Regions from separate parts of the Bacteroides sp. AM16-24 genome, predicted to be linked through region 3. Evidence: riboswitches for the same ligand, from Rfam matches in the RefSeq annotation. Region 3 holds a riboswitch; each other region holds the start of a gene.

Region 1 (7,984 bases), on a different contig from region 3:
GAAATATCTATAAAAGTTGCGCTAACTCTTGCATTGTGTGATTATTCTGTTTAATTTTGGCAGCAAATTCAAATAAAAAGAAAAAAGGCTTATGTCAGTAAATAAAGTAATATTGATTGGAAATGTAGGTAGAGACCCTGAAGTAAGATACCTTGATTCCGGTATCGCTGTGGCTTCTTTGCCTTTGGCTACTACAGACCGTGCATACACATTGGCTAACGGTACGCAGGTACCCGAACGGACGGAATGGCACAATCTGGTACTTTGGCGCGGACTGGCAGAAACAGCCGAAAAATATGTGCATAAAGGGGATAAACTTTATGTGGAAGGCAAAATCCGTACCCGTTCATACGATGATCAGACTGGTGCAAAGCGCTATGTTACGGAAATCTTTGTGGACTCTATGGAGATGCTGAGCCCCAGAGGAACTGTTGCACCGGGTGCTGCCGCTCCGCAACCGGGGATGTCACAAGGTGCTCCCGCACAACCCATGGCACAATCGCAGGCAACCCCTGCACAAGATAATACAACGGACGATTTACCGTTCTAATTGTTTAACTAAAACCAAGATCTTTGGACCCAGACGCTTATTTATGCCAATTGGCAGATGTTTTTAATGGTATATCCGTACATAGCCCTACTATTTCGGCAATTATCGCCATTGTGTTGGCAGGTTTGCTGTTGCTCGTATCAGGCTTTGCCTCAGCTTCAGAAATAGCCTTTTTCTCTCTTTCTCCATCCGACCTGAGTGCCATTGATGAGAAGAAACACCCATCGGATGAGAAAATTAGTAAACTTTTGGAGGATACGGAAAGGTTGCTGGCAACCATTCTGATAACAAATAATTTTGTGAATGTGACTATCATCATGCTCTGCAACTTCTTCTTCATGAGTGTGTTTGAGTTTCATTCTCCTATTGCGGAATTTCTGATACTGACCGTCATCCTGACTTTCCTTCTGCTTCTTTTCGGCGAAATCATGCCGAAGATTTATTCAGCACAGAAGACGTTGGCTTTCTGTCGTTTTTCCGCTCCGGGTATATGGATGTTTCGTTCCCTCTTTTATCCGGTAGCTTCTATGCTGGTACGTTCCACTTCGTTCCTGAATAAGCATTTTGCCCGTAAAAACCATAATATTTCGGTAGACGAACTTTCCCATGCCCTTGAATTGACGGATAAGGAGGAACTGAAAGAAGAGAATAATATTCTGGAAGGTATCATTCGTTTTGGCGGTGAAACGGCGAAGGAGGTGATGACTTCCCGTCTGGACGTAGTCGATCTGGATATTCGTACGCCTTTCAAGGATGTATTGCAATGTATTATAGAAAATGCTTATTCCCGCATCCCTATTTATTCCGAGAACCGGGATAATATCAAAGGTATCTTATATATCAAGGACTTGTTGCCCCATTTGAATAAGGTAGACTTCCGTTGGCAATCGCTGATACGTCCGGCCTATTTTGTTCCGGAAACTAAGATGATTGACGATTTGTTGCGTGATTTTCAGGCCAATAAGATTCATATAGCTATTGTGGTTGATGAATTTGGCGGTACGTCGGGAATTGTGACGATGGAGGATATCATCGAGGAGATAGTCGGGGAGATTCACGACGAATATGATGACGAAGAACGTACGTATGCAGTGTTGAACGATCATACGTGGGTGTTTGAAGCCAAAACGCAGTTGACGGACTTTTATAAGATTACGAAGGTGGATGAGGAAGTCTTTGATGAGGTGGCGGGTGATTCCGATACGCTTGCAGGATTATTGCTGGAGCTGAAAGGCGAGTTTCCGGCCCTGCATGAAAAGGTTACTTACGACCACTATGAGTTTGAAGTCTTGGAGATGGATAACCGCCGTATTCTTAAAGTGAAGTTCACCATCAATACTCCTCCGTCGGATTCCGATAAGAAAGATTGATTTATAAAATAATATGCCTCTTTTCATACAACATACGTATCCTTCCTATAAGTGGGGAGTCTGGAAGATGGACGAAACGCTGGATGAACTGTTGAATATGCTTCCGCAACAGGAAACATACCTGGAAGGGTTGCAGCGTTTCTCTGCTGAACATCGCCGTTTGGAGTGGCTGTCGGTTCGTGTGTTGCTGTTCACTCTATTGGGAGAGGAAAAGGAAATTGCTTACTATCCCAGCGGGAAGCCGTATCTGGCAGATAAATCTGCATCTATCAGTATTTCTCATACGCGTGGATATGTATCGGTGATTATCGGTGAAGCTGGTAAGGAAGTGGGCATTGATATAGAGCAATACGGTGAACGGGTGCATAAGGTGGCGCATAAATATATGCGTGCTGATGAATCCCTTTCTTCGTATCAGGGAACGGATACCTGGGCGTTGTTGCTCCATTGGTCGGCCAAAGAAGTGATGTTCAAGTGCATGAATACGGCGGAGGTTGATTTCCATGAACATCTCCGTATTTTCCCTTTTACGGTTGCTGAAAAAGGAGCTTTCTCAGCTGAAGAGTACAGAACGCCGGAGCAGCGTAAATTTGAGATCCGATATCTCCTGCATCCGGACTTTGTGCTGACCTGGCAAGTCGATTAATTTTAAAAACATGATACTATGAAACTACAACGCTATTTCTGTCTTCTTCTTTTTGGCTTGCCTCTGTTGGTTTATGCACAGTCGAATAAGACTGTTACGGTAAGTTATGAACGGTCTGCCAAGGGGGAAGTGACTTTCTATTCCGAAACTCAGTCGCATACGCCTTATACGGTATCTATGACTTTTTCCCGGTTGAGTAATACGACTTCCACCGAGGGGGAGATTTATGATGCCGTCATTCATTATGGCAAAACACGGCTGTTGACTTTGCGTCCGTCTACGGAAAATGTTCCGATTGGATTCTCCTATCGCTATACCTATAGAAAAGGAAATAACCGTTTGAAGGCAGATACTAATTTTGTATACCTTTTCCCTTTAGCGCCTGGTAAGGTGGTTCGGGTTAACCGGATGGTGTCTTTAGAGAAATTCTTTGGGAAGGAAGGAGAGAAACGAATTACGGGACTTGGTTTTTCTACTACTGCCGGTGATACCATTTTTGCTTCCCGTGGCGGACTTGTGACCGAGGTTGTTGATAATGCCGCTTCCACTTCTGAAAATACATCGTTTCATGCAACGGAAAATTATCTGGAAGTTTTCCATAAGGACGGAACTTTTGCCCGTTATAAATTATTCCAGAATGGAGGGATCTTTGTTTCTCCGGGTGAAGAGGTGATTCCGGGACAGCCGCTTGGCATCATTGGCGGAGAGAACTACAAGCAGGGTTCCCATTTGCGTTTCAGTATTTATTGTCCCGATCAGCCGGATTACTCGTATGTACCTGATTTTTGTCTTTCTCAGGAGGAAGTAGGCAAGCCTGAACCTCGTGTGATGTATAAGTCCTGGCACCCTGTCGCGATTGTTGTGCGGGAGATGAGTAAGAAGGAGAAGAAGAAATTTCTGTCAAAGGAATGAACTGTTGACAAAAAGATAGTAAAACTTTTGTTTAATCCTGTATAAATGCTTATATTCGACCCGTGGAAGATTTTCTACGGGTCTTTTTGTTAACTAAATGTCAAAATAATAAGCAAGCACTATGGAATTACCTTTTGCAGAGTCTTGGAAAATTAAAATGGTGGAACCCATTCGGAAGAGTACCCGCCAGGAACGTGAGCAGTGGCTGAAAGAAGCCCATTACAATGTGTTCCAGCTGAAATCCGAGCAAGTATATATCGATTTGATAACCGACTCCGGTACGGGAGCAATGAGCGATCGCCAATGGGCAGCGATGATGTTGGGCGACGAAAGTTATGCAGGTGCTTCCTCCTTCTTCAACCTGAAAGAAGTGATCACCCGTCTGACTGGTTTTGAATATGTCATTCCCACTCATCAGGGACGTGCAGCCGAGAATGTGCTTTTCTCTTACCTGGTACATGAGGGAGATATTGTTCCGGGTAACTCTCACTTTGATACCACCAAGGGGCATATCGAGGGCCGGAAGGCCATTGCTTTGGATTGCACCATCGATGAAGCGAAAAATACTCAGTTGGAAATACCTTTTAAAGGCAATGTCGATCCTGTGAAATTGGAAAAAGCATTGCAGGAGCATGCTGACCGTATACCGTTTATCATCGTTACCATTACGAACAACACGGCCGGCGGACAGCCCGTATCCATGCAGAACCTTCGTGAAGTCCGTGCTCTTGCGGATAAGTATCATAAACCTGTATTATTTGACTCCGCACGTTTTGCGGAAAATGCTTACTTCATCAAAATGCGTGAAGATGGCTATAGCGGTAAAACAATCAAGGAAATTACGAAAGAGATGTTCGAACTGGCAGATGGTATGACTATGAGTGCCAAGAAGGATGGTATCGTCAATATGGGAGGCTTCATTGCTACACGAAAAAAAGATTGGTACGAAGGTGCCAAAGGCTTTTGCGTGCAATATGAAGGGTATCTTACTTACGGTGGTATGAATGGTCGTGACATGAATGCACTTGCCACAGGACTGGATGAGAATACGGAATTTGATAATCTGGAAACCCGCATCCGTCAGGTAGAATATCTGGCAAAGAAGTTGGATGAATACGGTATTCCTTATCAGCGTCCAGCAGGTGGACATGCCATTTTTGTGGATGCAACGAAGGTACTGACGCATGTGCCGAAGAATGAATTCCCGGCACAGACTCTAACGGTTGAATTGTATCTTGAAGCCGGTATCAGAGGATGTGAAATCGGTTATATCCTGGCAGACCGTGATCCGGTTACTCGTGAGAACCGTTTTACCGGGCTGGATTTATTGCGTCTTGCTATTCCCCGTCGCGTATATACGGATAATCACATGAATGTGATAGCAGTAGCGTTGAAGAATGTTTTCGACCGTCGTGAAAGTATTACTAATGGAGTCCGTATTACTTGGGAGGCTCCCCTGATGCGTCATTTCACTGTTCAATTGGAACGTACATAACTACTTTCTTTTTCATAATACAAATGAGGTTACCCGGATTCATATATTGAAGGGGTAACCTCATTTCTTTTATTTATCTTCTTTCTCGTTATTCATTCTGTAACTTAATGCTCCTGACGGGCATTTCTTGATTTGAGCGATCAATTCTTCCGTCGTTGCATTTTCAGCCGTTATCCACGGTTTTTCTTTCGGATGATATACATTCGGAAGGGTCTTGGTACAAATGCCTGCATGTTGGCACAGGCCGGGTTGCCAGATGATGGTCACTTCCCCGTTCGTATATTCTTTCTTTATATTCATAACTATTTATTATTGAATGTGAATACCTTTCATTACAAATCTTTTCCATTCGGGATGTTTGTGAATGTATCCCGCTACAAACGGGCAGAGAGGTACTAATCTAAGTCCTTGTTTTTCTATATCTTTTAATGCTTTTTCTACTAACTGGCTGCCGATGCCTTTACCACCCAGTTGAGTGGGTACTTCGGTGTGTGTCAGGTAAATCTCCCCATTCGTTGATTTTATATACTCAATCTTTGGAGTATATTGATCGACATGGAACTCATATTGGTGACGTTCTTCATTGTCGATCAGTTTATAATCTGCTTCCATAACTCTTCGTATTGATTGTTTACTGTATGTATAACACGCGGATGATGAAATTTGTTTTGGGAAAGTTACAGAATAAAATGTCCGGGCGAAATCCCTTCGACCGGACACCATTCAAATAAACTTGGCAGAGTTTATTGTTCCTTACTTTCTTTGAAGCCGAGTGGATGAATGAAATGAGGGGACGATTTGCCCGTTTCATTTAGACTCAACGCTTTTTCCTCGAAAGCAGTGATAAAAACAGTGCATGGCAGGTCTTCTGACTTGTTTCTGTTGCCAGGCGCCTTCCCGGAAGCGGACTTCCAGTGGCTATTGGTAGTTTGCCTGCAACCTATCATGAAACTTACAGCAGCGGGACTGTTCAGGACTTGCACCTGATTCCCTTTTAATTACCGTCTCTGAACAAAGACAGTAAACCAATGCATCGCAAAGATAAGGAAAAAAGTGATTAGTGCAAACCGTTTCTTACTTTTCCTTTGCCAGGGTGAATACGAATTCTAATCCGCCCCCCTGGTTGTTCTTGGCCGAAATGGTACCTCCATGGATGATTACCGAGTTCTTTACGATAGCCAATCCCAATCCTGTACCGCCCAGTTTGCGTGAGCGTCCTTTATCTACCCGGTAGAAGCGTTCGAATAAGCGGTTCAGATGTTCGGGAGAGACGCCCACGCCGGTATCGGCAAAACTAAAGTAGTAGAAGTTCTCGTCCTCGCGGAAACAGCTGATGTTGATGCGTATATCCGTGCCTGCATAAGCAATGGCATTGTCCATCAGGTTGCGGAAAATGGAGTATAGCAGGGAGTAATTTCCCCGTAGTTGTATCTTCGGTTTTAGGGAGTTGACTACGGTGATATGCTTTTCTTCCAGTTCCAGGGATACCTCGTTTACGATATTGCCTACCAACAGGCTGATGTCTACTTTCTCCATGTCGATCATGTTGGCGGCTTCGTCCATACGCGTTAATACGGAGATGTCGCGTAGCAGTCGGCTTAACCGGTTGCTTTGGGCATAACATCGCTCTATGAATGTCTGCATCTTCTCCCGGGAGATGTTTTCATTGTTGACGATGGTTTCCAAATAGCCCTGTATACTGCTGACCGGGGTTTTCAGTTCATGTGCGATGTTCTGCGTCAACTGGCGTTTCAGGCGGATCTGCTCTTCTTCCTGAGTGATGTCATTGATGGATATCTCGAAGCTTAAATCCTGGAATATAATACATTCCACAATAAACATACGTCCATTCTTATTGATGCTGATAGACATACGCTTTTCTTCCTTGCCCGGACGCTTGGGAGCTTTGTTGATGAAATCCGTGATTTTCTGGAACTCACTGATGGAGAATATTTCCTCTGTTGTTTGCAGGTTGGAGTCTGAAATCAGATTGCTGTATTGTGTGAACAGGTTGTTGACCAGGATTTCTTTCTTGTCCTTATTGAATACGCCCAATCCTTCATGTGAGGTTTGTAAGTGGGTGATCAACTTCTCCCGCTCAATGTATAGCGCCTCTTTGGTTTCACGCAGTCGCTTGTATATCTGGATGATATGCTGTGAAATCTCTCCCAGTTCGTTGTGCGGGAAGGCGGATTGCATATCTGTTTCCACAGGCTCATTCTTGTCAGCACGTTTGGCAAACTCACGTAGCTGATTGATGGCTGTCCCCAGTTTAGAGGTGAACTTGTAGAAGATGAATATTAATAGCAATGATACGATGACGGTAAACCAGATATAGTGCTGGTCTGCTGCAAGGTGTCTTACAAGGTTCAGGTCGTAGGGGAGGGCGGAACGTATGATGTAGCCCTCATAGAGTGTGGCGGAATAGAAGTAGGGCACTCCCGTTGTTTCGGAAGTACGGCGTACATCATACCCTTTTCCTTCTGCCAGTGCTTTTTGCACTTCCGGGCGGTTGATATGATTGCCTAATTTCTGATTTTCGTAGCTGTCATATAATACGTCACCCTGTACATTAACTACCGTAATACGTAAATCCTGTTTGATGTATTTTTGCAGGTATCGTTCCAGTGTGGTGTTCCATAAGCTGTCCGGAATGCGGGCAAGCTCCTGGTGCAACCGTTCATTATAGTCCTGTAGCTGTATATCCAGCAGATCTACCTTGTATTCTTTCTCACGTTGGTATTGATACGCCAGGAAGCATCCGGCAAATACCAGAAACAGTGAAATGACCGAAAGAAATAACCTTCGGCTGAACGACAGGAAATGTGTGGTATTATTCAGCTTCGAAGCAGTATCCATATCCTAAGCGAGTTACGATGCATTTTCCATAAATACCTATTTTCTTACGCAAACGGGTGATGTTCACATCGATGGTGCGGTCCAGTACATAGACCTCGTCGCTCCATATCCGTGCCAGTATATCTTCGCGGGAGAATACGCGTCCTTTGCTC
Region 2 (7,984 bases), on a different contig from region 3:
TGCAGAGCCGGAAGCAGTGCTGTTCTTTCCGCTACAGGCGGAAAGAAGTAACACTGTCACCCAAAAGGTTAGAAAGAAAGAAATTTGTTTCATGCTGTTATTCAGTTACAAAACGCATATTAGTGGTATAGTATCCGGTTTCCAACTTCTTTTTAAGTACGCCGTCACTACCATAAACATATATGTCGTTGAGAGCAGAGAAGGGTTGATCGATGATAATTACATCTCCTGTAGCCGGGTCGACTACAATATTACCAGGATTGGAGAAATCGCTGTAGTTGGCAAACCGCGTAGTTTGCTTGGTATTCATGTCATATACAGAAATGCTTTTAGGAGCGGCATCTTCGTAATATTCTGCATAAATGAGATAGATCTTGTTGTTTTTTATTGCTATTTTGCTGGCTGGGCATATTTCCGTAACCTGATCTGTTTGCGGGTCGATGCATTGTAATGTCTGAACTGGATTTCCTCTGAAATCTCCACATGAAATGAAATATACTTTTCCGTCTTCTCCGGTTGTACAAACATCATAAGGATTGAGAAGTACTTCTATGTTTTTCGTTTTCTTGAAAGTAGCAATATCGACAACTGCCACGTATTTGCCGGTACCATCATTGTTATAATTTGACAGATTTACATAGAGTTTTCCATTTGCAGAAGTCAATGCTTCCGGATGATCTCCTATTTCTATCTTTCCGGTGATGGAGAGGTTCGTGGTGTCCAAGCGTGATACCGTGCCATCGTATGAGGTGAAATAAACATTTCCTCCGGTAGCTGTCATATATCGTGGTTGGATAGACTTCTCACTTTCGTCTTTTAAGTTCAACGTTTTTATACGAGCGAAATCTTTTCTGTCCACCACTTCAATCTTGGCTGAACTGGAACAAGTGATATATATTTTTGTACCATATATACACAAGTCCTGTGCATCACCGATACCTGCTCCGTTGGCAGCTGCAAACAAATCTGCACTAATTGTCTTCAGATCTCTGTCATACCATTGTATAGTACCATTATTCTTTCCCCAGTTTCCTGTATTAATAACATATGCTCCATTAACAGGTGCTATCGGTCCTTTCGGAATTGTCGGTTCGTCATCATCACTACATGCGGTAAATGCTCCTAATGCTATAACCAGCATGGCGGTTTTATACCAATACTTCTTCATAGTTTTTGTTTTTAGTTTATAATTTATAGTTGATTGTTACTTTGTAATTGCGTCCGGGCATCGGGTAGAAGCGGACTATTTCGTAGTTCTTATCACTTAGGTTCAAGGCATCCAGCTGTATGCGTAGTGACTGCTTCTTCCATTTAAAGGTATGCGAGAGTGATATACTGTGGTCAGTGTAAGATTTAATACGATTTTCCGGAATGTTCTGGGCAATTGAATAGCGTTCCGAAGCGTACAATATGTTATAAGTCAGGTTGACATACGGATTCTCAAAAGTCAGACTTCCTGAACCTGAATGCTTCGGAGTATATATAATCTGATTCCGCCATATTTTAGAATTACGGTCAGTAATATCTTCCGCTTGCATGAAGTTGTAAGTTCCTGTGAGATATAACTTATAATGTTCTGCTAATTCTTTTTCAATTGCCAGGTTAATATCCGTACCAATGGTTTCGACTTTACCTAAATTCATCATCTTCCAGATAAACATAGTGGGTACTGCCACAATTTTATCTTTCACCCGATTATAATAAGCATCTACTGAAAGGCTTAGATAGTCGATAAATTCCAATGAAGTAGAACTCCACGTTGTACCTACATTGAATTGCCGGGTAACTTCAGGCTTTAAATTATGGTTGCCAATTACCAGATAATACAAATCATTGAATGTCGGTGTACGGAAGATATCTTTGTATGAAGCTCTGAAACGTAGACCAAAATCAAATGGTTTCCACGACAGACTGACAGCGGGGGAAAGGCGTTTACGGTCTGCAGCAGCTTTTCCTGTCCGTACATTCTCTGTAATATAAGTATTCAGCAGGGAAGCGGTAGCAGAAAATCGGTTGCTTTTATAGTGTGTGGCTATTGCTGTTAAATAGGTGAAACGTTCCGGATATTGATTGTTCTGTAAAGTCGTTGACAAATAGTTATAGGCGAAATCCTGTGCTAATGAGAAAGATAACCCTTTCACCGGTTCGTTCCATAGGGTAGCGGATAAGTAAGTCTCAGTCTGGCGGAAACGATTGTCTGTAATACCGGAAGATTCATTATTATAGTCCCGGTTCCAGCTGAAGTTAAATTTTCCACTTGCTTGTAGTTTCCATTTCTCAGAGAACCGATTCTCATACTTCAATTGGCCGAAGTAATTACGGTCATATAGTCTTTCGGCAGCATACGGATTGTCATAAATTACTCCGCCGGGTAACCCTCTTTCCGAATCAAAGAGATAAACTTTGGCTTTCAAATCCTGTTTCTCATTCAGAGTTACAAACAAATTTAATTCTGCCCGATAAGTCTCTATATCACTATTGTTTCGTTTGGAGTCAATCAGTTTATTCCCATTCCACATTTTGAAAGGATAATTGCCGTCTGCTCGTAAATAATCAGCATGGGCAGAAAGACTGAAACGGTTACTTAATTTTTGAGCATAAAATAAAGAAGGATTAGCAAGCCCGTAAGAACCGGTTTTCATATTTGCAAGCAACCGGAAAGGTCTGTCACTAAAGTCCGGACGTGCGGTTTCGATACTTAAAGCACCGGCAGAGGCAAACATCTTTGCTGTCTGGTAAATATTATCACTCTGCCCAATGCTGAGTGCCAGTTCAGAAACATTGTCTAACGAAAAACGGGAGATATCTACCTGCCCTGACTGACAATCACTGACAGTCACTCCGTCATAGCTGACTGCTGTATGTTGCGCTCCCAAACTGCGTACAGAAACAGTCTTTAATCCACCAACTCCACCATAATCCTTAACGCTGACTCCCGAGAAATGGCGAACTGCATCGGCCACATCCGATACTCCCAAACGTTCCATATCAGTTTTCTTCATCTGTTGGAGCGGGGCGGTTGCTGAGAGAGCCGGTGGTACACGCCGACCTTTTATCCCCACTTCCGGAATTGCATGTACTTTTCCTGTAATGGAGTCTCCCACCTGTTGTGCTTGCAGGCTGGCGCAAAGCCAACATACAAAGCAAAACAAATAAAACCGTAGCCAGATGTACCGACATAGATTATCTTTTATCATATATAGAAAGCTATAAAAATAGATACACCTCATGCCCTTTCCTCGAAGGCATAAGAAATGATCGGTTTTGCAGGTCTTCTGACTTACTCCGGATTTACCGCCTTCCCACCATACGAATATTGGCAGTGGCACAGGTGATTGGCAAATCCTGCAATAGGAGATCACAGCAGCGGGACTGTTTGGGAGTCACACCCAATTCCCTTTTCATGGAGTATACCGAAAGGCATACTCCAACAAAACCGGGAGCAAAGATAAGAAAGATTTATGTTTAATTTGTAATGTGGTGCAGTATTTTATAAATTTATGCATTTATTCTAACAGAGTAACTTAATAGAAAACTAATACTATAATGCTTATGCTAAAGAAAACTATTGCTGCGCTAAGCCTACTCAGTATCCTTGCAGCTTGTCAAAATGATGAGACTCCTCCTCAACCGGAACCTAAACCACGTCAAGACATCAATCTCACCCGTGCGGAACAAGCTTTAATGGACAAAGGTACAGACTTTGCTTTCCGTTTCTTCGATCAGGTGTGCAGTACCGAAAAGGAAAAGCCGAATGTCTTTGTGTCTCCATTGAGTGCATCATTTTGCTTATCAATGATTACTAACGGAGCTTCGGGCAATACGCTTACTGAAATGCAGGACGTATTGGGATTTCCTGCCGATTCTTTCTCTCTTGATGATCTGAATAATTATAATCAAAAATTAACTTCAGCTTTATTGGATTTAGATAATACCACTCAATTAGGAATCGCCAATTCTATTTGGGTAAAACAAGGTTTTAAAGTTTACGATTCTTTTGTGGATGTGAATAAGAAGATGTATGATGCCCAGGTACAGGAACTTGATTTCACATCTCCCACAGCGAAGGATGTGATTAACCGGTGGTGCGCTGAGCAGACGAATAATTGTATAAAAGAGGTTATACAGAGAATACCGGAAGATGCGCGTATGTATTTGATTAACGCACTCTACTTCAAAGGCATTTGGAAGAGTCAATTCCAAAAATCGGATACTCGCCAGGAAAATTTTACTAATTCTGATGGTGCTGAGCAGAAAGTGAATATGATGAATCAGACAGAAACGTTTAATTATGTCCAGAACTCAGCATTCTCTATCGCAGAATTGCCGTATGGCAACGAAGCTTTCAGTATGGTGCTCTTATTGCCTGCCGTGGATAAGACTTTGGATGAGAGTTTGTCCGAATTGACTTATGAAAACTGGAAGGAATGGAATGCAGCTTTGTCGAGCAGGCAATTGCAGGTTAAACTTCCCCGTTTTAAAGTGGAGTATAACAAGATGCTCATAGAAGATATGGTTGCTATGGGGATGAAGGATGCCTTTGATGGTTATAAGGCTGATTTCTCAAAAATGTCGGCTGCCGAGTTGTATATTGGTCTTTTGCAGCAATTTACTTATGTAAATGTAGATGAGGAAGGTACTGAAGCAGCAGCTGTTACAGTTGGTGGAATGTTTGAAACTTCCGTTGGACCATCTACTCCTATTTCTTTCTATGTAGACCGTCCTTTTGCTTTCGTGATTAAGGAAAAGAGTACGGGAGCAATTCTATTTATGGGGAAAATTACGAAACTGTGATTTGTTATGCTATTTATAAAGAAAGCGAAGAATCAACTCCTTCAATTGCCGGAGTTGGTTCTTCGCTTTCTTTATAAATATAATAAGAATATATTCTTATAGTTTACTCTTATATATCTGTGCCATTACCTTCTGATACTGATTTTCCAATTGAAGCAGATTCTGTTTACTTTGATAAATCACAGAAACTTCTACAAAATACTCTATCACGCTGATCTGTCCACCGGTAAGGGCTTGTTTCAGTAATGCAAGATCTTGTTGTGAACTGAATGCTTCCCTATATTCCTGTATGGAGGTTTGCAATGATTGCGCCTCACTATACAGTTTTGCTAAGGTCGCCTCAGCTTGAAAAGTAGCGTTCTCTTTCTGATAGTCGAGATTCAGAGATTGTGCTTTGGCTATCTTCACCTTATTGCGGTTTTCAAACAGTGGGAAAGAAAAGCCCACTACAACTCCATTGAACGGAGTACCGGACTCAGTATTACGGCGATATCCCAGTTCCAATTTTGGCAACCAGCCTTGCTTACTTGCAGAAATCTGTTTGCGGGCAGCAGCACTTTCACTGCTCAATGACAGCAAAGTCTGATCAGCTGCCAACACTTCCGAACGTAACTGTTCATAGTTGTTAGGAAGAAGCGGCAACGGATAATCATTGATGGAACGGAAACTGCTCAGTTCATTGTCTTGCAAAGACTGGTCTCCGTTGAGTGCAAGGAGAGATTTCCAGGCATTATCAAGCGCAGTCTGATTGGCGCGGAACTCTGTACGTACATTCAGTAATTCCAGATTGATTTTGTTTGTTTCCAATACATTGGCATCACCTGTTTCCAGACGTTTCTTGTAGTATGTGGAGAGTTCCTCAGCCTGTTTCATGCGTTCATCCAGAATCACTTGCTGATGCTGTAACATGATGATATCGAAACAAAGCTCCTTGGCTTGCAACAACAATTGTTGACGGAAAGCAGCAGACTGTGCATCAAGCGCACCGGTTTTGAGTCGATTTACTTTTCCGCGTGTAGCATATAAAGTAGGGAAATCAAAGCTTTGGGAAACAACAAGTTCACCTATCGTCTCGCTCTTATCTTCCGAACCCCACAAATGGGCATACGAGAGAGTGGGATCAGGCAAATTGTTTTCCGACTTGTTTTCCAATTTCTGTGAAGTGATAAGTTGCGCATTAGCCTGCAACTCCTTATTGTTCGCTTCAATGCGGTGCAGCACTTCGTCTATGCCAATCGATTGGGCACGCATCCCCGCATATAGGAAAAAAGTGATAAAACTAAATATAAGAATTCGTTTCATTATTTGATATTGTTAATAGTTATATGGATGTTAATTCGCCGGTTTCCGGTGCATCATCAGATAAACAATCGGAATGATGAAACCGTTCAGGAACGTGGAAGTTAAAAGACCGCCAAGTATAACTTTTGCCATCGGACTTTGGATTTCATTACCCGGCAAATCACCTCCCAGTGCCAACGGAATAAGTGCAAGAGCAGAAGACAACGCGGTCATCAGAATTGGATTCAAACGGTCCATTGAACCGCGGATTACACTGTCATACACATTCAGTCCTTCTTCCCGTTGCAAGTGGTTGTAGTGGCTGATCAACAACATACCGTTTCGGGTAGCAATACCGAACAGTGAAATAAAACCGATAATAGCCGGAATACTCACTTCTCCCGTTGTCATCAACAAAGCAAATACACCGCCAATCAATGCAAGCGGCAGGTTGATAAGAATAATCGCACTTTCCTTCACACTGCGGAATTCATGATAAAGTAGTAAGAAGATCACTGCAATACTCATCAGCGATGTGAGTAATAAGGTGCGGCTTGCTGCCTGTTCGCTCTCAAACTGACCGCCGTATTCAAGGTGATATCCTTCCGGCAATTTGATGTCCTTGTCCACGCGAGCCTGAATATCATTCACCACACTGCGCAAGTCACGGTCGGCAACATTGGCAGAGATCACAATTTTACGTTTTACGTTCTCGCGGCTGATAGTATTCGGCCCCATTGCAGAACGCACTTCGGCGATGTAGTTCAACGGTATTTTCTTTCCGTCGCTGGTATCTATCATCAAGTTGCGTATCTTTTCCATTTCGTCGCGAAGATCATCACGTACACGTACGGTAAGGTCAAAACTTTTGCCTTTCTCGTAAACCTGTGATACGGTTTCGCCTGCAAGGCAGACATTCACGAACTCAGAGAATTCCGGTAATGAGATACCAAACTTAGCCAACATTTCCCGCTTGGGCGAAATGATAAGCTGAGGACGTTCTATCTGTTGCTCCACATTCAAGTCGGCAATACCAGGAATATCTTGGATGGCACTTTTGATTTCATTACCCAAAGTAAACATACGGTTCAGGTCATCACCGAACAGTTTAATAGCAATGTTTGCTTTCGTACCGCTAAGCATAGCATCGATACGATGACTGATAGGTTGCCCGATTTCTATGTTCGCTCCTACGATGGTGCCCAATTTCTCGCGTACTTCAGCAACCATTTCGCTACGTGAACGATCTTTCAATTCGAACGGAGCCTCTATTTCGGAAACATTCACTCCAAGTGCATGTTCGTCCAGTTCGGCACGTCCGGTCTTGCGGGCAACGGTTTGTATTTCAGGAATACTGAGTAGCAATTCCTCTGCACGATGCCCCATCTTGTCACTTTCTTCCAACGAGATACCCGGCAAAGAAGATATGTTGATCGTAAACGAACCTTCGTTGAAAGGTGGCAGGAATGAACGGCCCAATGTGAAGAAACATACTAAGGCTACTACGAACAAACCAATAGTACTGCCCAATACGATCTTCTTATGTCCCAGTACGAAAGCCAGTGCAGCGCCATACCATTGTTTCATTTTACGTGCTACATACGAGTCGCTGCTTTCTTTCTCTTCCTTCTTCTTGTCTTTTCCCAAAAGATAAGAGCAAAGTACCGGTGTAACCGTCAGTGCCACTACCGTAGAAGCAGCCAATGCTACAATGAACGCAATACCCAGCGGAACCAGCATGCGGCCTTCCATACCTGTGAGGAAGAATAACGGCACGAAACTAACTACGATAATCAGCGTAGAGTTCAGGATAGGCATACGTACTTCTTTCGATGCGTTGAATACCACGTCCAATATGGAAAGTCGTTCTTCCACAGGTTTCAACTTGTTTTCGTGGAGTCGCTTATAT
Region 3 (7,984 bases):
TCCACTTCTTCATGCGTAACCGTTTTCACTACATCCGGCCCTGTGATGAACATATGGCTTTTCTCTTTCACCATAAAAATAAAATCCGTCAATGCAGGTGAATAACAGGCACCGCCGGCACATGGGCCCAGAATAGCTGAGATTTGAGGAATCACCCCGGAAGCAATCGTATTCTGATAGAAAATAGAAGCATATCCTGACAAACTGCCGACACCTTCCTGAATACGGGCACCTCCCGAATCATTCAGAGCAATAACCGGAGCGCCATTTTTGAGTGCCAGTTGCTGTACTTTCACTATTTTCGCCGCATTAGTCTCACTCAAAGAACCGCCATGCACCGTAAAGTCATAGGCGTACACAAATACCGGACGACCGTCAATCTTGCCATAACCGGTCACCATGCCATCACCCGGAATCTGTTTTTTCTCCATTCCGAAATTGGTGCAACGGTGATTTACAAACTTGTCCAACTCATTGAATGTCCCTTTATCCAGCAAGGCTTCTATGCGTTCGCGTGCGGTCATCCGCCCGGCAGCATGTTGTTTTTCTATCTTATCAATGCCTCCACCCTGCGAGGCACGCTTATTAAGTTCTTCAAACTGATTATATATTTCTGTCCTTTCCATACTTATTCTTCATTTATAATATCCAATGTCATTAAAATCTGGTTACTGCTCACTGAATCACCTTCCGCCACCAAGATTTCTCTCACTACACAGTCCGAATTGACCTTATAGTTGCTTTGCATTTTCATAGCTTCAAGCACCACTACAATATTTCCCGCCGACAAACGGTCACCTTTCTGTACAGGAATCTTCATAACTTTACCCGGCATCGGAGCAATAATCTTATCGTCCTGTCTCTCTTCTCCTCCTTTTCGCATACGCAAGTATTTCACCTGGGTATCTGCTATATCCACATGATAAGAGCGATAGAACAAATTCACATCATAGCTTTTTCCTCCTTCACCGCGGATGACTTCCGTATTGTAAGAATTTCCGTCGTGTAAGATGGAGCAGCTGCCGTTTTCTGCCATGGCAATATCCACATCGTAGATTCTTCCATCAACATTCAACCGGACTTTATTATCTTCTTTACTGACCAACGTCACGTCGGCAACGCGGTTTCCAATATGTATTTCCATTAACTACTTCCTCCCTCTTTAAATACGTAAAACTCCTTTTTGCAAACCGAACTCACGCCAGCGACTGATAGGACGACCATCAGACGATTGCGTGGAAGAATTCTCTTCCAGGTTCATCAGGTAATCTATATAAGCGGCAATCATGGCAATATTCTCAATTTCTTCATTATTACTGTTAGGACGCTGCAACATACGCGTGTTTTTCTCGATAAACAGCGTGTTGTATTCTCCCTTTACGAAATCGGGGTTGTGCATGATACGCTTCAGATAAGTAAGATTGGTCTTCAATCCGGTAATTTTATACTCATACAGCACACGGCGCATACGCTCAATGGCATACTGCCGATTGGTGGCCCATACGATCAGTTTTCCGATCATGGGATCATAATAGATAGGAATCTCATACCCTTCGTAAACATAGCTATCGATTCGGACACCGATACCGTTCGGTTCAGCCAATAACTTAATGATTCCCGGAGACGGCATGAAATTATTCTCTGTATCTTCCGCACAGATACGACATTCGATAGCATGTCCCCGCTGAAACAAATCTTCCTGTTTAAGATGCAACGGATAACCGGCTGCAATCATGATCTGTTCTTTCACTAAGTCCACACCCACCACTTCTTCGGTAATGGGATGTTCCACTTGCAAACGGGTGTTCATTTCCAGGAAATAGAAATGACGGTGCTTATCCACCAGAAATTCGATAGTACCTGCACCCGAATAGTTCACTGCTTTGGCGGCAGCCACAGCCTTCTCTCCCATCTCTCTGCGTAATTCCGGAGTGAGGAAGGGAGATGGACTTTCCTCCACAATTTTTTGATTTCTACGCTGAACAGAACATTCGCGATCGAATAAATGAATCACATTGCCATGATTATCACCCAATACCTGAAATTCAATATGATGGGGTTCCTCCACAAATTTCTCCAGATATACCGTATCGTCACCAAAAGCAGACATAGACTCCGAGCGGGCGGTATTGTAAGCCTCAACCACTTCATCCTCACTATGTATCAGTCGCATACCTTTTCCACCACCACCCATAGAGGCTTTCAGCATCACGGGATAGCCGATCTTATTACATATCATCACAGCCTCCCCGGCACTCTGCAAGGGTTGTTCCGTACCGGGAACTACCGGTACTCCGGCTGCAATCATGTGTTTACGGGCTGAGATTTTATCACCCATCGCTTCCATTGTTTCGGCAGAAGGCCCGATAAAAATAATGCCTTCTTCTTTGCAACGACGGGCAAAGTCGGCATTTTCAGATAAGAAACCATATCCGGGATGGATGGCATCCGCTTCATGCTGCCGGGCAGCACGAATTATATTCTCTATATTCAAATAACTGTCTCTGGAAGCTGCCGGACCTATCAAACAGGCTTCATCGGCATACATGACGTGTTTTGCTGCACGATCCGCTTCCGAATAGACAGCTACTGTACGTATTCCCATCTCTTTGCAGGAACGCATTACACGTACAGCAATCTCGCCTCTATTGGCAATCAATACTTTTTTAATCATTGTTCTTCTTGTTTATCGCAAAGGGGTGCATCACATACATCCATAACAATACCCTCTTTGACTGCCGTCAGACAGTCATGACATAAACAGCCCGGATAATTCTTTTGCAAATAAGCACGTTGCTGCTCATTCAGTCGTACCGTAGCGCAATGGCATGACAAAATCCGATCGTGCATACACTCAAAGGTTGCACCACAACGCGGACATACCTTTTTCATAGGCATCCCTTTCGCATTAATTAAATTAAAACAATTATACGTTCGTACTGTTCCCCTAATCCCACGAGTAGCAACAGACTTTAACGAATGGCAGGTCTTCTGACTGACTCCCTCTCTGATTCCTTCCCGGCCTCCAATTCACAGCCAGTGGCTAAAGTATTTATCAAGAAAGTTATGGAGCTTCACAGCAGCGGGACTGTCCGGGATTTACACCCGATTCCCTTTTAATCCAAATGAAAGAAATGTTCATCCGAAACCAATTCGGGGCAAAGATAGTGGAAATTATCATTGGAGATGCTTTTTAAAACAAAAAATATAAGCAGGGAATATTTTTTTCTATCATCCGTTGGATTATAGATTTTATTTCTAACTTTGTCAGCGATAACGGTTTCCAAATCACCGCAAGCGTGAAACGGAATTAAAAGGGAATCCTGTGAAAATCAGGGACTATCCCCGTAGCTGTAAGTTTCATCTCCCTACCATGTGGAGAAAAGATTGTGGCATTCTTTAGCCACTGGTCCTGCAAAGACCGGGAAGGCGCCACAACGGAAACAAGTCAGAAGACCTGCCGATATCTGTAATCATTCAGGCTTTCGGGTGAAAAGCAATAGAGTGTATCCTCCAAGATTCATTTTATTACTTACTCTCCTTATTTTGCCGTTTGATTTAGTATAGCTAACTAAACAAGGAATATTTATTTGTTAAATCTTAAATTACAGGTATGATCAATTCGGAGACTTTCATCGTCAAAAGAGATGGGAAAAAAGAAGCGTTTTCACTTGATAAGATCAAGAACGCAATTAGTAAAGCATTTTTATCTGTCGGCAGTTTTGCCACACAAGATGTGATCACCAACATACTCAGCCGCGTGAACATCAGTGATGGAACCAGTGTAGAAGATATACAGAACCAAGTAGAAGTGGCACTGATGGCTGAACACTATTACAGTGTAGCAAAAGCGTTCATGCTATACAGACAGAAACATCTGGAAGACCGGGAAGTACGTGACAAGCTCCGTTTTCTAATGGATTACTGCGATGCCTCCAACCCTGCCACCGGTAGCAAGTATGACGCTAACGCCAATGTGGAAAATAAAAATATAGCCACACTGATAGGCGAACTCCCCAAATCGAACTTCATCCGTCTGAACCGCCGTTTGCTGACTGACCGCCTGAAGGACATGTACGGCAAGGAACTTTCAGACCGCTACATCGAATTGCTGAACCAACACTTCATATACAAGAATGATGAAACCAATCTTGCCAATTATTGCGCAAGCATCACCATGTATCCGTGGCTGATCAGCGGAACCGCATCCGTAGGCGGTAACTCCACGGCACCCACCAATCTGAAGTCTTTCTGCGGAGGATTCATCAATATGGTATTTATCGTATCGAGTATGCTCAGCGGCGCCTGCGCCACACCGGAATTTCTGATGTATATGAATTATTTCATAGAAAAAGAATACGGAGAAGATTACTATAAACATCCGGAACAACTTGCCGACCTTTCCTCCAAACAAAGAACCATAGATAAAATAATCACCGATTGTTTTGAACAGATCGTATATTCCATCAATCAACCTACGGGGGCACGGAATTTTCAGGCAGTATTCTGGAATGTGGCTTACTATGATCAATATTATTTCAACAGCCTTTTCGAGCATTTTGTCTTCCCGGACGGAAACGCTCCCCATTGGGAATCATTGAGCTGGTTGCAAAAGCGCTTCATGAAGTGGTTCAATAAGGAACGTACCAAAGCCATTCTTACCTTCCCCGTAGAAACAATGGCTTTGCTGACCAAAGACGGAGATGTATTGGATAAGGAATACGGTGACTTCACGGCCGAAATGTATGCGGAAGGGCACTCTTTCTTTACATATATGAGTGATAATGCCGACTCGTTAAGTAGCTGTTGCCGCTTGCGTAATGAAATACAGGATAACGGATTTAGTTACACCCTGGGAGCAGGCGGCGTATCTACCGGATCAAAAAGCGTGTTGACTATCAACCTGAACCGTTGCATCCAGCATGCAGTGAAATCCGGATTGCTTTATCATTTCTTCCTTGAAGAGGTAGTAGATCTGGTACACAAAGTACAACTGGCCTATAACGAAAACCTAAAGCATCTGCAAAGCAAAGGAATGTTGCCTTTATTCGATGCCGGATACATCAATATGGGACGCCAATATCTGACAATCGGTGTAAACGGGCTGGTGGAAGCCGCTCAATTCATGGGAATTGAAATCAACGATAATCCTAAATATGAAGCTTTTGTGCAGGAGATTCTGGGAATAGTTGAAAAATACAATAAGAAATATCGAACGAAAGATATACTCTTTAACTGCGAAATGATACCGGCTGAAAATGTAGGTGTGAAACATGCCAAATGGGACAAAGAAGCCGGTTTCCAGACATTCCGCGAGTGCTATAACAGCTATTTCTACATTGTAGAGGATGAGTCGCTGAACGTCATTGATAAGTTCCGTATGCATGGACACAGGTATATAGAGCATCTGACGGGTGGTTCGGCACTCCATATGAATTTGGAAGAACATCTAAGCAAAGAGCAATACAGACAATTACTTCGGGTAGCCGCCACTGAGGGCTGCAATTACTTTACTTTCAATATACCTAACACGGTTTGCAACGAATGCAACCACATTGACAAAAGATACTTGAAAGAGTGTCCGGAATGTCATAGCCAAAACGTGGACTATCTGACCCGCGTCATCGGCTATATGAAGCGAATCAGCAATTTCTCTCAAGCTCGGCAAAAGGAGGCTGCCCGAAGGTATTATGCTGAAGTACACTGATTACGACATTGTTTTCCAAGAGATACCGGATGAGGTGACATTGGCAATCAACCTGTCCAATTGCCCGAACAGGTGCAAAGGTTGCCACAGTCCTTATCTCCAACAAAATGTCGGAGAGCTATTGACAGAAGAAAACCTTTCCATACTTTTACAAAAGTATGGAAAGGCTGTTACGTGTGTTTGCTTTATGGGCGGAGATGCGGATCCTTATGATGTAGCATATTTCGCAGATTTCCTGCAAAGGCAACAGATCGCTCCGGTGAAAGTAGGCTGGTATTCCGGAAAACCGAAATTACCTGCAGAATTCCCCATACAGAATTTTCAATATATCAAACTCGGGCCCTATCTGGAAAATCGCGGCAACCTGAAGTCCGAACATACCAACCAGCGGCTTTATAAGATTACACAGGAAAAAATGGATGATATTACCTACCGATTCCGACAGTGAAAAACATTCTTTTGACAACAAATTCCTCAAAATATAAAAGTTATCTCTATATTTGCCCACTGAGATCTTAATGAGGAATAGAAAACAGGAGCAAAAAGATATATGAAAGAGAAGCCAAATATTGACTGTGAGAAATATCGCCAGATTGCGCAAATGGCTAAAATGGGTTGGTGGGAATCGGACCTGAAAAATCGCCAATATATTTGTTCAGACTTTATCATTGACTTACTCGGACTTGAAAGCAACCGGATCAGTTTCGAAGATTTCCACGGAAGAATACGGGAAGACCATCGGGAACGGCTCAGAAATGAATACTTTTCGCTCACAAACATAGAAACCTATGAGCAAATGTTCCCCATCCAGGCAAAAGATGGAGATATATGGGTATATTCTAAAATAAGTTTCAAACAACCGGATGAAGAAGGTTATAGAAATATGATAGGATATCTGCAATGCATAGATAACCGTACTGGAGAGATGAATGAGAACATTGATTTCCTTCAGGTAAATAGTTTACTTTATCAACAAAACAGTATTTCCTATTCATTGCTCGCTTTTCTACAATCGGATGATATTACACAGATTATCAATAAAATATTGGCAGATCTCCTCAAACAGACCAAAGGAGACCGCACCTATATATTTGAGATAAACAGAGAACATAAAGTGCAAAGTTGCCTTTATGAAGCAACAGCCGAAGGAATATCCCAGGAACTGGATTTCTTACAGAATGTACCTTGGGATGATTCTCTCTGGTGGGATCGCCAAATCTCAGAAAAGAAATCAATCATTCTGAATACATTGGACGATATGCCACCTGAGGCAAAAGTTTACCGTGATACCTTGGAGGTGCAAGATATTAAATCAGTAATGGTGGTTCCTCTCCTATCGAAAGATAAGGTATGGGGGTATATGGGCATCGATATGGTCAGAACGCACCGCAGCTGGAGTAACATCGACCATCAATGGTTTTCGTCTTTAGGAAACATCATCAGCATTTGCCTCCAATTACGTAAAGCGGAACTTCAGGCTAAAGAGGATCGCCTCGCATTGGATCACAGTGAAAAAATTCTTCGCAATATTTATAAGAATCTGCCAGTAGGTATCGAGCTTTACGACAAAGACGGGTATCTGGTAGATATGAATGATAAAGAACTTGAAATATTCGGCTTGGCGGATATGAAGGAAGCACTGGGGGTATCACTGTTTGAGAATCCCAATATCCCCGAAGACGTGAAAGAAAAATTGCGTGCCAGAGAAAATGTGGACTTCTCGATCAATTATGATTTCTCAAAGATCGACCGATACGTCACAAGTCGAAGAAAAGATATTATCAATCTTCAAACCAAGGTGGCTCTGCTTTACGATTCACAAAATCAATTCAGCAATTACCTGTTTATCAATATAGATACAACAGAAACCACCAGTGCATACACCAAAATACAAGAGTTTGAACATCTGTTCCTCTTAATAGGTGACTATGCCAAAGTAGGTTTTGCCCATTTTAATGTAATGACGAGAGACGGGTATGCCCAGGATACATGGTATCGGAATTTAGGTGAAAAAGAAAACACTCCCATGCCCCAGGTTATCGGAGTATATTCACATGTGCACCCGGAAGATTGCGCTGTCCTGAAACAATTTGTAGATCAGGTTAAAGAAGGGAAAGCCACAAGTTTAAGTAAAGAAGTACGCGTTAACAGAGGTAACGGAAAATATTCGTGGACCAGTATAAACGTAATGGTTAGGGATTATCGTCCTCAGGATGGAGTTATTGAAATGCTGTGTATCAACTATGATATCACTCCCTTGAAAGAGACAGAACAGAA

Evidence for each region. Region 3 has a riboswitch for cobalamin ahead of DW182_RS12610 (cysteine-rich CWC family protein). Riboswitches for the same ligand answer to the same signal wherever they lie in the genome.
Region 1: it holds a riboswitch for cobalamin, as region 3 does, so the genes downstream of both, DW182_RS01210 (GNAT family N-acetyltransferase) here and DW182_RS12610 (cysteine-rich CWC family protein) in region 3, are expected to answer to the same signal.
Region 2: it holds a riboswitch for cobalamin, as region 3 does, so the genes downstream of both, DW182_RS16660 (TonB-dependent siderophore receptor) here and DW182_RS12610 (cysteine-rich CWC family protein) in region 3, are expected to answer to the same signal.

Annotation. Positions count from the first base shown of each region.
Region 1 covers NZ_QRKI01000001.1:306,047-314,030, forward strand. Annotated here, with positions in the region: gene mutY (A/G-specific adenine glycosylase) at 1-13, shown strand, start outside; gene DW182_RS01180 (single-stranded DNA-binding protein) at 92-550, shown strand; gene DW182_RS01185 (gliding motility-associated protein GldE) at 574-1,920, shown strand; gene DW182_RS01190 (4'-phosphopantetheinyl transferase superfamily protein) at 1,934-2,566, shown strand; gene DW182_RS01195 (M23 family metallopeptidase) at 2,585-3,478, shown strand; gene DW182_RS01200 (tryptophanase) at 3,600-4,973, shown strand; gene DW182_RS01205 ((4Fe-4S)-binding protein) at 5,043-5,273, opposite strand; gene DW182_RS01210 (GNAT family N-acetyltransferase) at 5,283-5,585, opposite strand; cobalamin riboswitch at 5,814-6,018, opposite strand; gene DW182_RS01220 (cell wall metabolism sensor histidine kinase WalK) at 6,048-7,832, opposite strand; gene DW182_RS01225 (response regulator transcription factor) at 7,807-7,984, opposite strand, start outside.
Region 2 covers NZ_QRKI01000015.1:108,573-116,556, forward strand. Annotated here, with positions in the region: gene DW182_RS16650 (ABC transporter substrate-binding protein) at 1-93, opposite strand, end outside; gene DW182_RS16655 (DUF5074 domain-containing protein) at 98-1,168, opposite strand; gene DW182_RS16660 (TonB-dependent siderophore receptor) at 1,185-3,197, opposite strand; cobalamin riboswitch at 3,248-3,451, opposite strand; gene DW182_RS16665 (serpin family protein) at 3,553-4,794, shown strand; gene DW182_RS16670 (TolC family protein) at 4,891-6,096, opposite strand; gene DW182_RS16675 (efflux RND transporter permease subunit) at 6,127-7,984, opposite strand, start outside.
Region 3 covers NZ_QRKI01000010.1:14,906-22,889, reverse strand. Annotated here, with positions in the region: gene DW182_RS12625 (acyl-CoA carboxylase subunit beta) at 1-626, opposite strand, end outside; gene DW182_RS12620 (biotin/lipoyl-containing protein) at 629-1,144, opposite strand; gene accC (acetyl-CoA carboxylase biotin carboxylase subunit) at 1,163-2,674, opposite strand; gene DW182_RS12610 (cysteine-rich CWC family protein) at 2,671-2,898, opposite strand; cobalamin riboswitch at 2,964-3,168, opposite strand; cobalamin riboswitch at 3,261-3,480, shown strand; gene nrdD (anaerobic ribonucleoside-triphosphate reductase) at 3,614-5,707, shown strand; gene nrdG (anaerobic ribonucleoside-triphosphate reductase activating protein) at 5,691-6,155, shown strand; gene DW182_RS12595 (ATP-binding protein) at 6,258-7,984, shown strand, end outside.